Regions from separate parts of the Xenorhabdus cabanillasii genome, predicted to be linked through region 2. Evidence: predicted binding sites of a transcription regulator. Region 2 holds the regulator's gene; each other region holds the start of a gene.

Region 1 (5,363 bases), 3.1 Mb from region 2:
TTCAGCTTGAATACTGTTTGCGGGGATACCTTTTGCTACCAGATAGTCTACAACGGATTGAGCACGTTTTTGAGACAGAGGCAAATTATAGCGTTGACTACCAATACGGTCAGTATAACCGATTACTAAAACATGTCCCTGAGTTGGGTCAATTTTCGTTAGTTGGTTATAGAGATTATCCAACTCATGCTTGCCTTCAAGTTTCAATGTTGATTTATTGAAGTTGAACAGAACATCAGAGCGTAGGGTAAAGCTCTTTTTCTCGGTAGCAGGAGTTGGAGCCGGAGTAACAGGTGTAGCAACCGGGATTGCTTCATCCTGACCAAAACGGTAAGAAATACCAACAGTTAGCAGGCCAATATTCGGACGGGCACCGATAGCAGCCTCACGACCATCCAGACGTGAGTTACCATCCCCCCCTCGGCCTACTTTTGGGGTCCACTGGTAATCCAAACGAGTTGCCAGATTTTTGGTTAGTGCATACTCAGCACCAATCGCTATTAATGGAGAAATACCTGTGCTACTGGTTTTCACATTTACTTTGTCTGTAGTTGGCGACCAGGCGTTTGACGGATATTTGTATAAATATGAATTGATATCTTTCGGATCATAAAAAAATTCACCTGTATAAGATATGTCTTTAGAATTATAATGGGCTGCAGCCTTTGAATGCCATACCATCCCTCCCAGGCGAGTATAAACATCTAAATCATTCGTAACCGGAACGCTTAATTTTGCTGTTAACTGGACACCCTGAGCACGAAAATCCCCATTATTGGCGGAGCTTTTATATTTTATGCGCCCTAACCAGTCATAACCCAATTCGAAGCCCAAATATGGAGTTGCCTGATAACCTATATAAGCTCCAGTACCCAGTTGATTTCTGTTTATCGCATCACCTGTTGCGGCAAACGGCTGGGTGGGGCGATAATCTCCTTTAAAAGGTTTTCCGCTCGGGGAAAGGCCCGGCTTTCTTGTTGGATACGATATTGCTGCATTAGAACCGAAGTCAGTAAATTTTGTCTTATTAAACTGGGACCAACCTAACTTAGCACCAGCATACCAGGTATTCTCTTTTGGAGCTGCTTGAGCAATAGTTGCGAAAGTTGCTACTGCCACTGCGATAGCTGTCTTCTTCATTGTACGCCTCGTTATCATCCAAATAAGCAGTTAGCCTTAAAAGTCTTATTATTGGCCATTAGTTGAGATATTTAGTTGGATATATGCACTTCTATCAATAGATGGCTCCTGAAATATAGGATTAGAAAGTACAATACAACCCGACTTTGTAAAGTCTACAACGAACTTTGAAACTTACAAGTACACTATGATTCGTGACGCAAATTTTTTAAATGTACAATTACAAATGCTAAATGTTACTGACGGTAATTTACGATATTTACTGTTATAATACGTTGAATTTTCTTATAAAGAAGAGCAGATATCAGTGGAGGACTGTTTACTATAAAAAATATTGAGATAAATCCTAATTTAATTCAATGATAGTAAATAGAATGAACTTTTATTGTGCTTGGTAATATCTTGAGTTGGCCGGATAAATTCTGTGGACGCATAATCAAACCTAATGCTGTACCTTTATGAGCTGCCAATTGTAGCTTTTGTACCTCATGTTCAGATAATTCTGGCAGCCATCCTAAAACTACACTGTAATTGCCACTTGATAGTGCTTTCTCCATGGCGTTAGGAGAGGCAATGGGAAGGATTTGGTTTAACTGAACAATTTTACTTAAAGGTAAGCCTGAATTTATTAGCCATTGACGGCTTAGTTTCCTATTAGGTGTAATCCAGAGTAACCATCTATTTTCATTCCCGGATTGATGCAATAAAGGAAGAAGGATTTGATTGATCATAGATTGTTGCTCATTGTAGAGCAATTCTCTAACTACAGCATTTGTCGCTTGTAAAGTGGACTGACCAGATTCAATAGAAGATAGTAATTTTGAGGATGTGATATTTGTCACATTATCTATTTTTTGAGCTCTATTACGGCCAATTTTATTCTCAATAAGATATTCCAAAATTAATTGAATATTCATAATTCACTCCACCATGATACGTGTATATTTATACAGTACTCTGTTGTTTGTCTAAAAGCAAGGGTATTTTTTTCAAAGCGCTTCGCAAAAATTCACATAAAACAGTTTTTTTCTAACTTAATGATTGGCAGGTTGGAACAGATTGAGTATGGTTTTAATTACTTGTTCTTGTTATCTATTTAATTAATAGCAAACATGGATATAGCATATAAAATATTTAAGCAGGATATAATTCATGGAGTGATAAAAATGTTTTTATCTGGGGCTCGTTTTGATCAATTGGAACATAGTGTATCTTCACTGGGAAAACTTAAAAAGAAGTCTCAATTTGGTGGAGTTGGATTATCAATTGATGGAGTCTTGTTCGCCCTGAGTTCTGAGGGAGAGCTTTATTTACGAGGAAATAGTCATGCAGAGCTATTATTTAAAGTCAGAGGCATGGAGAAGTTTATCTATTCAAAAAGAGGCATTCCAGTGGCTTTGCGGTATTACCGAGTCGGTGAGTCACTTTGGCAGGATCAAAAGCAGTTATTTGAATATATCAACTTGTCCTATCAATGTACATTAGCAGATATCATCGGCAGGCAGAAAATACCTCTCAGGTTAAAGGATCTTCCCAATCTGGGGATAGTTTTGGAGCGTCAATTGTGGAAAGTAGGCATATCTAAAATAGAAGAATTGCGCATGCTGGGAGCAAAAGCGACTTATCTTAAATTGCAACGAAATAGGAAAAAGACGAGTGTTAATGTATTGCTTGCGTTGGCTGGTGCAATAGAAGGTTGTCATGTCGCTGTTTTACCAGAAAAATTACGACATGATTTGTTGCTCTGGCATAAAGAATTAGAATGAAGTAATTAAAATTACCCTTCACGATAAAAATGAAAGATAGGGGCACAGTCCCTATCTTTGGCATCAGTGCTTTTGGTATCAATATTCCGCAATAGGATATAAAAAATTATTGAACTTGTTGAAATTATTGATAGTCTGTTGAGAAAATAGATAGTGAATTTAAGTTTTAAAATATTAATCATATTTATGACTCGTTGTCGTTCCTTTGAGTTATTGATGAATAAATTATGACACTTTTGTATTCCAAGGGTTTGCCAAAACTTTACGGGCATGATGTAGTTTTGCAGAAAATCCTGCCGTTCAAGGCAGCCAGTTTTAATATGCGGATGTGTTTGGGAAAATAAGTTTGCTAGTTTGTTAATAGTATTCCCACTGCCGGAAATAGTAATATTGGGTTCCTGATTTAGATTGGAAATAGTCAGTAAATCTTGAAGAAAATGGAAATAAAAGTCAGAGGTGTCAGCATAAACAGTATCAATACCGCCTGGTGTGATCTGAATGCCATCAGATTCGGAGGAATCCATCATATATTGATACACAGAGCTATGAACAATGGGAGGAACTATCTGATAATTTCCCAGCTTGCTATGAAAGTTTTCGATTTTAGACTCTACTCCATGGAAATTTTGAATAAATGTTTTCTCTATATGGCGTAGATCAACAGGTAATGAATCCCACATCCAAAATAAATTGTGTGGAGGTAAGAGTGCCTAATAAAATGATTTTAGTTCCTGATCTTAATCTTTTTCTGGTTCTTTATTTGTTTTTTTAATGTAACAATCTCCGGCAATAATTCAATCAGTAACACTACCTGCTGTAATACAAGCTGGATTTTATTGTTATCAGAAGTCAGTTGATTGCTTCTTTTGATCAAAAGCTCTGAAATATACTGAAGAGGCTTCTCATCGACTCTGTCTTGCTGTAATGCAAATTCAACATGGCAGATTGCATCATTAAGTATTTTCAGGATGACAGGATCGTTAAGTTTATCGCGATGTGCTCCTAAAGCAGAAATATAACTCAGCATAGTATGGTTAAGACAAAGCAGACGAAATGCCGCCTCCTGAGATATGCGATGATTTTTGGGCTCTGATAACATGTTTGAGATCACTGATGCCAGTTCAGCGTCGCAATTGTGTGCGTTGCGACGTGCGACCCGATAATCCAGACAATTACTTTTTCCTTGATGATATTGCAGCACAATTGCATTGAGATAATGACAATTTGCACTCATAGTGCGGGTAATAACATGCGGTAATTGGTGGAACTTCCAGTCAGGCCAGATAAAACTCACTGCCAGCAAAGCAATGCCACAACCGATCAGGGTGTCTATGATTCTGGGTAAAGCGATTTCAAAACCTTCTCCCAGTAAATTAAAGCTTAACAGAACCAGCAACGTAATAAACAGGGTTGCATGTGCATATTGAATATTACGGAAAGCAAAAAATAGCACACCTGAAATCACGATCAACAATAGCTGCCCTTCAATAGAAGGTACGAGGTAGAGAATGGGTAATCCAATCAAAATGCCTGCCAGGGTGCCAATAATACGGAAAGCCAAACGACGGCGGGTTGCACTATAGTTAGGTTGGCAAACAAATAGGCTGGTCAGCAAGATCCAATAGCCCCGTTGTAAATCAAACAATTGAATAACCGCATAACCAGTACATAGCAGAGCAGACATACGAATAGCATGGCGGAACAGGGCTGATTTTGGTGTCAGATTGCTGTGGAGCCGAGACCAAATATCACGCCATCCCGTTAAAGCTTCATCAGATAATTGCGTATCTTCTTGTTTATCATGGTCTTGATTCTCATTGCCTGATTTATCAATATGAGAGCAGCCGTGGGAAATGAAATATTGATCAGAACTGAGTCCTGCTAACTGGGCATCAATTGCCCGTAAGTTTTTCAGTAAGTTATTGAATGCATTTATCTTAGTGTCAGTTATTTGCTGATTTTTTAATCTCTCCAGAGAGCTTTCAAGATAATTGAAAGCATTCTCGAAACGTGAACTATGCTGATATTGTTTACGCAGGATAATAGATTGTGAAACTTGCTCACAAGCGTGTGCCTGCATAGACAATAATCGTTGGAAACGAAACAGAATATCGCTGTGACGCAACGTTTCCCGTAGTTTTTGATATTGAATGTGGGATGAGCTGGCCCGTTCGTGAATATCCTGAACAATAAAATAATAGTGGAGAGTCTTACGGGTTCCCTGTTGTCCTCGATCCCCTTTCAGACGGCTTAATAAAGCTATTTTGGTCTGATTGAGTGTTGTGACTAATGTGCTGTTAGCCATAACAACATCAAATACAGCTTGTTTATATTCTTCTGCTTCAGAATCGGGGTCAAACAGATTCGTTTTGGCGTAAAGGTATGCAGAAAGCTGGCGGTAACAACGGGCCAGATTTTCTTGTAATGGGCGGATAGGAAACAGTAAATGTCCCGCCA
Region 2 (5,363 bases):
GCCTCTACCCACCAGCAGGCCTTCCCAGTGGATTAGGGACGGAAGCCGCTGGAGTTGTCACAAAAGTAGGTTCAAATGTGTCATACATTAAAATTGGAGATCGTGTGGCGTATGCTCAGTCCGGTTTGGGCGCATACAGTGAAGTACATAATGTTCCCGCCAGTAAATTGGCTATCCTGCCGGATGCAATTTCATTTGAACAGGCGGCTGCTTCTCTTTTGAAAGGATTAACGGTCTATTACCTGTTCTATCAGACACACAAGGTTCAGGCAGGTGAAATTTTCCTGTTCCATGCCGCAGCCGGTGGTGTCGGTTTGATTGCCTGTCAGTGGGCAAACGCATTAGGTGCAAAATTGATTGGAACAGTCGGTTCAGACGAAAAAGCTAACCTTGCCAAAGCTGCGGGTGCATGGCAGACCATCAATTATAACCGTGAAAATATTGTGGAACGCGTTTTGGAACTCACTGACGGGAAAAAAGTTGATGTGGTTTATGATTCCGTCGGTCAGGCTACGTGGCTGGATTCACTTGATTCCTTAGCTCCCAGAGGATTAATGGTCAGTTTCGGTAACGCTTCGGGACCAGTAACAGGAGTGAATGTCGGACTTCTCAATCAGAAAGGTTCACTATTTCTTACCCGACCTTCTCTTAATGGTTATATCACTACGCATAAAGAGTTGGCTGAAGCCAGCAAAACCCTGTTTGATTTTATTGCCAGCGGTAAAATCAATGTAGATGTCCGAGAAAATCAGAAGTTTCCACTAAGCGAAGCGGTAAGAGCACACCAGACACTGGAAAGCCGTGCAACCCACGGTTCCAGTTTGTTGATACCATGATTCCCATTTTGAACAAGCACCTGAGCGGATTACATCCGCTCTGTTACCATTTCCAATGCTTTTTCAACAGTCATAATGTCAGCACCAGGTTTATGCGCATTCTCACTCAAATGACGACGCCATTGGCGTGCACCAGGAATACCCTGAAAAATGCCCAAAATATGGCGGGTAATGTGCCCTAAATAAGTACCTCTTGACAATTCTTGTTCGATATAAGGATAAAGCGCCTTAACCACCTCAACGGTATCTGTCACGGGAGCAGTTTGGTCAAATAATTCACGATCCACATGAGCCAGAATAGCTGGATTTTGGTAAGCTTCCCGCCCAATCATCACACCATCAACATGCTGTAAATGCTGCTTCGCTTCTTCCAATGATTTAATTCCACCATTAATAGAAAGCATCAGTTGTGGAAAATCTTTTTTCAATTGATAGACCCTTGGATAATCCAAAGGCGGAATTTCACGGTTTTCTTTTGGACTCAAACCAGACAACCACGCTTTGCGCGCATGGATCACAAAATGATCGCACTCACTGTTTTTCACGACTGTATCAATGAAATCACATAAAAACTCATAGCTATCCTGCTCATCAATACCGATGCGGGTTTTAACTGTGACAGGAATATCTATAACATCCTGCATCGCCTTGACACAATCGGCTACCAGCGCAGCCTCTCCCATCAAACACGCACCAAAACGACCATTCTGCACACGATCAGACGGGCAACCGACATTCAAATTAATTTCATCGTAACCACGCTCTTGCGCTATCTTAGCACAGTGTGCCAATGCCTGGGGTTCGCTGCCGCCCAATTGCAACGCCAGCGGATGCTCTTGCTCGTTATAAGCCAGATAGTCCCCTTTGCCATGAATAATTGCGCCTGTGGTGACCATTTCTGTGTAAAGCAGCGCTTCTTTACTTAACAGGCGATGGAAATAACGGCAATGGCGGTCAGTCCAGTCTAGCATGGGCGCAACTGAGAAGCGGGAAGGCTTAAGTCCCCCTTTTCTAGTTGGTATATCAGTGAATTCACTATGTTTTAGTTTCTGTATATTTTCGTGCATTTAAGGTTGTTTTAGGCTATTTTTGAATTACCAGTACCCCTAACAGCACCCCGTTAATTTGGGGACCCGGATAGGAGGACTTCAATTATGGCCTACTATAGCATAGAAAAACGCCTCCGCGCAGATGGTATTGATACAACAACATTAGGTATTATTTCTGATATTGATGTTGAAATTAGACGTAAAAAGTCTCAGTTAAGCGGCTTATATATAAACTCAATGGTTGATTTTGTGTTGTTATTGCTGGCTTTTCTATTTTTACCATTAATTTAAGAGTATGATTCCATATACATAAATAAATATCCCCGCCGCAAGCAGCGGTGTAGATAGATGATATTGAATTAAATATAATTAAGGAAAAACAATGGATAAATCTAAATATTCTGAAAAATGGCAAGAACGTTTCGAATTCTTTGAAAATAATGGTTCACCAGCATCTAAAAAGAACCGAGAAGCATTAAGAAATTTACCTTTTCTTAAACAGATCAAGATAAATATGAATTTTTTTGCAGTATTCTTTAACTTTATTTATTTCATTATTCTCGGATTATGGAAAAAAGGATTAACGTTACTTGGATTTATTTTTGCAATAATTTTTATTTTAGGAATTATAGATTCAATATTCAGCCTTGAATTATCAGATAATTTTTATAATGCTATAGGAGTAGCATTTGCTTTCCTATATGGACTTTCAGCCAACTATGCCTACTATCTGAAAGAAATAAAAGGTGATGATAGCTGGAACCCTTTTAAGGGTATATTCTTCGATGAAAAATGATCCAAATTAACATTCTATTCTAAAAGATAATAATGATGAGGATATCTTACTCCTCGCGTCGCAGGGGAGTAAGAAAATACCCAACAATTTTGACATGTTATTTAGAGAAAATAATTTATTAATTGGTAATCAAGGAGAATGGCAGAGTCATGACCATTAAGCAGATTTCAGCTACGAAGCTACGAATTGAAAAACATGATAACATTACAACCATTGGCATATGCTGGGTGTGAAGGATGTAATGAAAACTATCAATCAAAAAAAGTTACTGACACGGGCTGAGGCAATCTGCCTGTCACGAGGGGTTCGTTTAACACCCCAACGCCTTGAAATTCTGCGTTTAATTTCAGCACAACCAGGTGCAATAAGTGCCTATGATTTGCTGGATCTGCTCCGTGAAGCTGAGCCACAGGCAAAACCGCCGACAGTCTATCGTGGGTTGGAGTTTTTACTGGAACAGGGCTTTGTCCACAAAATAGAATCTACGAATAGTTATGTGATTTGTCATCACTTTGAAGAACCTTGTCATACATCAGCTATGTTTCTTTGTGATAATTGTGGTTCTGTTACCGAACAGGATGCTAAAGATATTGAATCAGCTATACAAAAGTTAGCGCAAGATGCAGGATTTAATCTGCGACACAGTGTGATAGAAGTTCACGGCTTGTGCTCTTCCTGCCATGAAATGAATTCCTGTACGGAATAAGTTTTAAAATTCGTTTTATTAGGCGGTCATCACTGAAAAGTTTATTAATTTCCAAGTTCCCAGATAATCTTTTGATTCGCGGGAACAATGAAAAATGACCGCCCAAAATGGCAAACTGTAATTATCCGCTTTTACAATCAGAACCAATCCCCGTTACGAATAACGCCAACTGCCAATCCTTCAATGGTAAAATTCTGTTTGCGTAAATCCACAACGATAGGCTCAAATTCAGGATTCTCAGCAATCAGTTCAATTCTGTTTCCTGTTTGTTTGAAGCGTTTTACTGTGACTTCATCTTCAATCCGTGCGACGATAACCTGCCCGTTATGAACATCCTGCGTTTTATGCACAGCAAGCAAATCACCATCCATAATACCGATATCTTTCATTGACATACCGCGAACACGCAATAGAAAATCAGCATTTGGTTTAAATAATTCCGGATCCACTTTGTAATGACTTTCGATGTGTTCCTGAGCCAATAGTGGTTCACCAGCAGCAACACGACCGATTAGTGGTAATCCCGTACCTTCATCCTCCTCTTCAAGCAGCAAACGGATTCCTCTGGAAGCACCAGCGACAATTTCTATCACCCCTTTACGCGCCAGTGCCTTTAAATGCTCTTCTGCTGCGTTAGGTGAACGAAAACCAAGGCGTGCTGCAATTTCAGCACGTGTCGGTGGCATACCCGTTTGCGAAATATGGTCACGCACCAAATCATAAACCTGTTGCTGCCTGGCAGTTAATGCTTTCATTTCGCCCCCTGTTTGTTTATACAGTCTGACTGTGAGTATATACAGCTAAAATTGAATTGGGAACCTGTCAGAATGTAAAAGCCGCTAAATAACGAATTTTGACGAAAAATAAATCACCTTAGCGTATAAAATACGACCCAATGATTGTTACCCAGATGAACAGTGCCAAAATAACAGCTAAAAATACGGCAGCAGAGCCCATATCTTTTGCTCGCCCCGACAATGCGTGATATTCACTGCCGATTCGATCAACCACAGCCTCAATTGCACTGTTTAGCACTTCAACAATAACCACCAATATGACAGAGCTAATGAGAAAAAGTCTCTCAAGCATGCCAAAATCAAAGGAAAATGCCACAATAACCGCTAAGATAGCTAAAATTACCTCTTGCCGAAATGCAGCCTCATTCTGCCACGCGGCTTTAATACCTTTTGCTGAATACCTCGCCGCTTTAATAATACGGCTCAAGCCTGTTGATTGATTCGCCATAAAAACTTTCTTCAATAATCATAATAGTTTTAAGATCATATAACTTTTATATCTTATTATTATCTTATTTCCACAGATCTCAAAATCTGTTTCTGGTATGCTTGCGACGCATTGCTAATAAGAGGCTTAAAGCAGTTATGTCAGCTTGGCGTAAAATATATTACAAGTTATTGAATTTTCCGATAAAAATTTTAGTAAAAAGTAAACTTATTCCAACGGCTCCCATTCAAGAGTTGAGTCTTGATACGACCCGGCCTATTTTGTATGTGCTCCCGTATCATTCAAAAGCCGACTTATTGACCTTGCGTCAACAATGTCTGGCTCAAGATCTACCAGATCCTTTAAATCCTTTGGATATTGATGATACACAGCTCCCAAGTTGTGTTTTTATTGATGACGGCCCACGAGTGTTCCGCTGTTATGCGCCCAAGCATGAGTCCGTAAAGATTTTTCATTCTTATCTGGACTTACATCGCAATAACCCTAATCTGGATATTCAGATGGTGCCCGTTTCCGTGATGTTTGGACGTTCCCCGGGACGTGAAGGGCAAGAAACAAATACAGCACCACAGTTGCGCCTTCTCAATGGGATCCAGAAGTTTTTTGCAATCCTGTGGCTCGGGCGGGATAGTTTTGTTCGTTTCTCCACGCCTGTTTCATTGCGCAGTATAGCCGATGATCATGGTACGGATACGATTATTGCCAATAAACTTGCCCGTGTTGCACGGATC
Region 3 (5,363 bases), 1.3 Mb from region 2:
GTCGTATGCTGACCGGGTTTCTCGGTTGGCATTTTTTATCACTATAATTTACCGATTTTGATTAAAATTTCCTGTATCCTCTATCTTGAAATCCATTGGGTATATAGTGTGCTGGCCTTTTAGTGGTAAAGTATTTTCAATCCATCCAGGATGGGAAGAAATGCTACTTTTTCTGAAATCAGACGTAAGAAGCGTTTTAGCCGCCTTGTGAACAAAGGAGAATGGTTATGGCTGTTTTAGATATACTCACAATTCCTGATGAAAGATTGAAGCAGAAATGCGTTGACGTCACTTATGTAGAGAATGTTCAAACTCTGATTGATGATATGTTGGAAACAATGTATGACACGGATAATGGCATTGGGTTGGCAGCGCCTCAGGTGGGCAGAAAAGAGGCTGTATTAGTCATTGATATTTCGCCAGAACGCAATCATCCTCTGGTTTTAATCAACCCTAAAATTGTTGAAAAAGAGCGTCGGGTCGTAAATCAAGAAGGATGCTTATCTATTCCCGGGTATTACGCAGACGTAGAGCGATTTGAAAAAGTAAAAGTGGAAGCTCTGGACAGGCATGGTAAAGCTATTACAGTGGAAAGTGAGGATTTTTTGTCTATCGTTATGCAACATGAAATTGACCATCTGCATGGTATTATCTTTATCGATTATCTATCGCCATTAAAAAGACAAATGGCGCTGAAAAAAGTGAAAAAGTATTTGAACAATAAAGCAAATTAGCTGGTTATTGCATATAAACAGTATATTTAATTTCAGAAAAATACTATTGAATATTGAAATTTATATATTGGTATTGCGAGATGAATAAGGGTGTTATTGTGATTGAGACAAGTGATATTGTTTTTTATCGGCAATCTAATTTTACGATCAGTCTGAGTTTGATCGATACCACAGATGCCAGAAGCGGTACATATGTGATGATAATTGACGCGGAAGGTATTAATCATTTTAAGGTTCCCTCATCTAAGGCTGGAAATGACATCCGGTATGTTCACATTCCCTCAACCGCCAGTAGTAATCGAATCATCTGCTCTGTGTATATTCAGGATAGGGAAAATGGCAGTTATCCATTGGTTGGGACTATTTGTGTTCACTATCATCCATCTTCTGGGCATATTGAGATTACTGAAATTAAGATATCTCCCAACTCTCTATTGAGGTTAGAGGTTGATAGAATAGATAACACCAGATTTAATTTCTTACTGAGAAAAAAATAATAAATTATGATTACCTATTGAAAATAAGTAAGGTGGTCATAGGCAGGCCACCAAAGGAAATTGTGTTATTTAATAATAAAAACTTATAAATAAATTTTTAATTAAATATTTTAATGATTTTTAATCTTGAAATTATATATCGTTTAAATAAGGAATTCCTGATTATATTTTTTATGACTTGATTTTTCAGGTCTGATTTGGAAATAGCATGCTAAAATTATAGATCTCTTTCTTACTCCTCGCAGCGTGAGGAATGAGGAGTCTTAAAAAACAAAAAATGAAATAGTCATTCGAATATGCATTCATATTACATACAACCATACATACAATTTACACCGTCACGTCAGTCATATAGTTATTGATGCTCCAGGGGCGTTTCTTTGTCGTCACGCAGCCCCCTTAGTGCAGAAAGTATGCCAGTACAGTCGCAGGTACACCGAATTGGGTGTATTCTCCGGCACTGATATCAATTCCCGGAGTTGTGAGCAGCAGTTTACAGGGATCAACAAAATATTGATGTTCGTCATAACCTTCAAATGAGTGCCACTTTCTCCTTCATGCATTTTAGCGTTGACGTCAAGGGCAGCAAAGAGAGGGTAGAATGGACTGGTTGAAGCATTAGATGTAAAAGAATGGTTAAAGCGTTTATGGTTTACATAGCGAGTCTGCCCTTTGATATGTCGATCTTTTTTATGAATCTGTCAGGCTTGAGAAAAACCGGCCTGCTGTTTGTGGACAGATTGTGTGACCAAAATACCGGGATCAGTAAAATTGGTGGCATTAATATTAATGGTTTCTCTTTCACTATTAAAAAGAGTGCATACATTATTACTGCATGCAATATTAAGTTTTTTCATCATTTCGATCTACTTATATTAAATAAAAATCAACCCGAACTTATGGGAGAGTGATAATAGATGTGATTATTAACTGTTTTATGCTCGTGCTTTTTTAAGTTGTATTTTTGTTAGCTGTATGATGCTACGTGACTACATGTATGTAGTCAAATATAGGGATACCATAGGGAAAATCATTGATGTTTTGTTGCACCCTACAGTTTATTACGTGATAGGTTAGGGAGTAAATCATGAGAGATAAAATTTAAATTTTAATGAGTAAAAATAAGGGGTGAAAAATAATGACTGATACAAATGAGATTACTATGCCACAATAAAAAATAAAGCGGCGCTCTGATAAAATTATCAGACTGTTTTTATCAATATAACTTGTTTTATATTATATAAGTTCAGTGAATTAACCAGATCCTACGAAAAAATGACGGGCCAATAAGGGGGCTGTAAAACTTTTCTTTAAATAGAAACCGCGGGGAAGTGTCATAATTGGTTGACCATATTCACCAATAGCCTCTGTTAATGCCCGGCTATTTGCCGCCTTCGGGCGTAATTGGAGTACTTCACCGTGACGGGCGGTAATATTCTCAACTTTACCTAAGACGATTAAGTCCATTAATTCTTCCCAATCACATCTTAGTAGTTCTTCTTCAACCGGATTTGGGCTCCAGAGGAGTGGAGAACCAATACGACGTTCGGAAAGGGGAATTTCTCTTTCTCCTTCAACAGGCACCCATAGAACACGTGACAGTTTGCGTCTGACATGGCAATTTTCCCATGTGATACCACTGTTACCGGTTAAAGGCGCGACACAGACAAAGGTTGTTTCCAGAGGTATACCTTTTCTGTCCACCGGGATCGTTTTCAATTCAACGCCGATATGTTCGAAATCCTGCTCAGCTTTACTGCCTGCATTTGCGCCCAGATAGTATTCAAGCAACATGCCTACCCAACCTTTATCACGTTTCAAATTAGGTGGTATAGGAAGATTGGCCTGTGCGGCCAGCTCTCCCATGGTTAAACCTGCCAGAGATTGAGCACGTTCGAGTAATTGTTGTTCGTTTTCTGGTGGTGCCGGCGGTATGAATTGCATGTTTATAAGATATATTTAATGGTGTTCAAAAAATGAACACGGAGTTGTGGGAGTTCATTATAAGTTTATTAGTACACTGATTGACTTGATAATAGCATGATATAAAAGATTTTTTCACATATGTTCTCAGTATTAAAAATAGACTTATTATGATTGTTCACCTATTCCCAATGATAATAAACAGGATCTTACACCATGTTATCCACAGATTTATGGGATAAGTAGTAAAAAGTGGGATTACTGGTTTGATTTACAGCCTTATCAAAGGTGGTTTTCTACAAAAATAAGCAATTTTTGTTTAACTAAAAGGCATATCCTGTGGATAAATTCACCATTGATTGATATTTGCTCAGTGAGAGGAAGATGAAAAATTGTGATGCATCGCACAGGTTGTGAAAAAGGGAAGTATAAACATTAACGTAATGAAAAATAATAGGTATTTATTTAATCTTATAAGACATTGCAAAATGTGAAAGAAAATTATACCTGTCTTACCCCTGACTTTTTCACATACATATCCACAGAAAAAGTGAATAAAATTATCATTGTCAGACTATAATTGTTTATAACTTTGGCTTTTTCTGTGAATTATCCTTCCTGAGGTGTAAGCCATGCAGATTTAAAGTCACTTATACCCTTCGCCTTTCAAGTTGCTTCTTTGTTGGCTGTGCTTACTCACCCCGGTCACATAGTTATCTATGCTCCCGGGAAGTTCCCTTGCTGCCGCGTGCAATTTGAAATCTATTGGGTATATAAGTGGAAAATTCACTTATTGACTCCCGATTTTTTTGAGTAATGGTATCTTACCAGCCAGTAAGGTGACTTACTGGCTTTTTTCAATGTTAGCCCTTCTTCATTTAAATTTAGCGCTTAACTTTTAGCACTTAACTTTCTTCGGCAATATATCGGGCGATAATATCTCCCATTTTATCAGTGCTCACTGCTTTATCATTACCTGCTAAATCAGCCGTTCGATAACCCTGTTCCAGTGTGTCATTGATAGCGTTTTCAATAGTATCTGCAATATCATCACGTCCAAGACTATAACGCAGCAACAGTGCTGTGGATAAAATCTGGGCGATTGGGTTAGCGATATTTTTGCCAGCGATATCAGGGGCAGAGCCGCCGGCAGGTTCATATAAGCCAAATCCTTTTTCATTCAGGCTGGCAGAAGGCAGCATACCCATTGAACCGGTGATCATGGCACATTCATCGGATAAAATGTCACCAAAAATATTAGAGCACAACAGAACATCAAATTGAGAAGGATCTTTGATCAACTGCATGGTGGCGTTGTCGATATACATGTGATTGATCTTAACGTCAGGATATTCCTTCGCAATCTCACTAACGACTTCACGCCATAAGACAGAGCTTTGCAAAACATTCGCTTTATCAATTGAAGTGACTTTATGCTGACGTTTGCGAGCGGATTCGAAAGCAATACGGGCAATCCGTTCTATTTCAAAGCGATGGTAGATTTCAGTATCAAAAGCCCGTTCGTATTTTCCTTCTCCTTCCCGTCCTTTGGGTTGACCAAAATAGATCCCGCCAGTCAACTCACGCACGCATAGAATGTCGAAACCTTTTTCCGCAATATCATGACGAAGCGGACAAAAAGATTCTAAGCCAGCATATAAACGCGCAGGTCGCAGATTGCTGAATAGTCTGAAATGTTTGCGTAATGGTAGCAATGCGCCCCGTTCTGGCTGACTGGCTGGTGGTAAATGTTCCCACTTGGGGCCACCAACGGAGCCAAACAGGATAGCATCTGCTTTTTCACAACCAACGATTGTTGCTTCAGGTAAAGGGCTACCATGCCGGTCAATGGCAATTCCCCCAATGTCGTATTCGCTGGTTGTGATACGGATATTAAAACGATGACGGATAGCATCCAACACCTTGTAGGCTTGTGTCATGACTTCAGGGCCAATGCCATCACCGGGTAATACTGCAATATGATGGTGAGTTGATGTTTGTTTGTTTGCAATAGAGTGGATTGACATCGTTATTCCGCTTCCTTTGTAACGTTCTGAGACATATTTTTCTGGGAAATATTCTGGTTAATGTTTTTAGAAAGAAAGTGTTGTATACGTTGCTTTTCTTTTTTAACCTGTTCTGCCTGCCAAATATTGTTCAAGGCGTGGATCATCGCCTTAGCAGATGACTCAATGATATCCGTCTCCAA

The links. The regulator LexA, encoded in region 2, represses DNA repair genes until DNA is damaged. The targets are predictions, from matches to a motif close to TNCTGTATGTACATACAGNA.
Region 1: sulA (SOS-induced cell division inhibitor SulA) is a predicted target of LexA. The motif match lies at 2,076-2,095, and genes of this name have one in related genera.
Region 3: mutH (DNA mismatch repair endonuclease MutH) is a predicted target of LexA. The motif match lies at 3,414-3,433, and genes of this name have one in related genera.

Annotation. Positions count from the first base shown of each region.
Region 1 covers NZ_QTUB01000001.1:3,971,007-3,976,369, reverse strand. The annotation lists gene ompA (porin OmpA) at 1-1,140, opposite strand, end outside; gene sulA (SOS-induced cell division inhibitor SulA) at 1,497-2,057, opposite strand; gene BDD26_RS17925 (TfoX/Sxy family DNA transformation protein) at 2,307-2,906, shown strand; gene BDD26_RS17920 (hypothetical protein) at 2,918-3,586, opposite strand; gene yccS (YccS family putative transporter) at 3,631-5,363, opposite strand, start outside.
Region 2 covers NZ_QTUB01000001.1:910,616-915,978, reverse strand. The annotation lists gene BDD26_RS04575 (quinone oxidoreductase) at 1-836, shown strand, start outside; gene dusA (tRNA dihydrouridine(20/20a) synthase DusA) at 866-1,903, opposite strand; gene BDD26_RS04565 (hypothetical protein) at 1,991-2,176, shown strand; gene BDD26_RS04560 (DUF2628 domain-containing protein) at 2,268-2,681, shown strand; gene zur (zinc uptake transcriptional repressor Zur) at 2,923-3,387, shown strand; gene lexA (transcriptional repressor LexA) at 3,525-4,142, opposite strand; gene BDD26_RS04545 (diacylglycerol kinase) at 4,261-4,632, opposite strand; gene plsB (glycerol-3-phosphate 1-O-acyltransferase PlsB) at 4,770-5,363, shown strand, end outside.
Region 3 covers NZ_QTUB01000001.1:2,169,237-2,174,599, forward strand. The annotation lists gene def (peptide deformylase) at 228-734, shown strand; gene BDD26_RS10405 (hypothetical protein) at 815-1,231, shown strand; partial or broken gene BDD26_RS19750 (ornithine decarboxylase) at 1,637-2,004, opposite strand; gene mutH (DNA mismatch repair endonuclease MutH) at 2,486-3,175, opposite strand; gene leuB (3-isopropylmalate dehydrogenase) at 4,060-5,181, opposite strand; gene leuA (2-isopropylmalate synthase) at 5,184-5,363, opposite strand, start outside.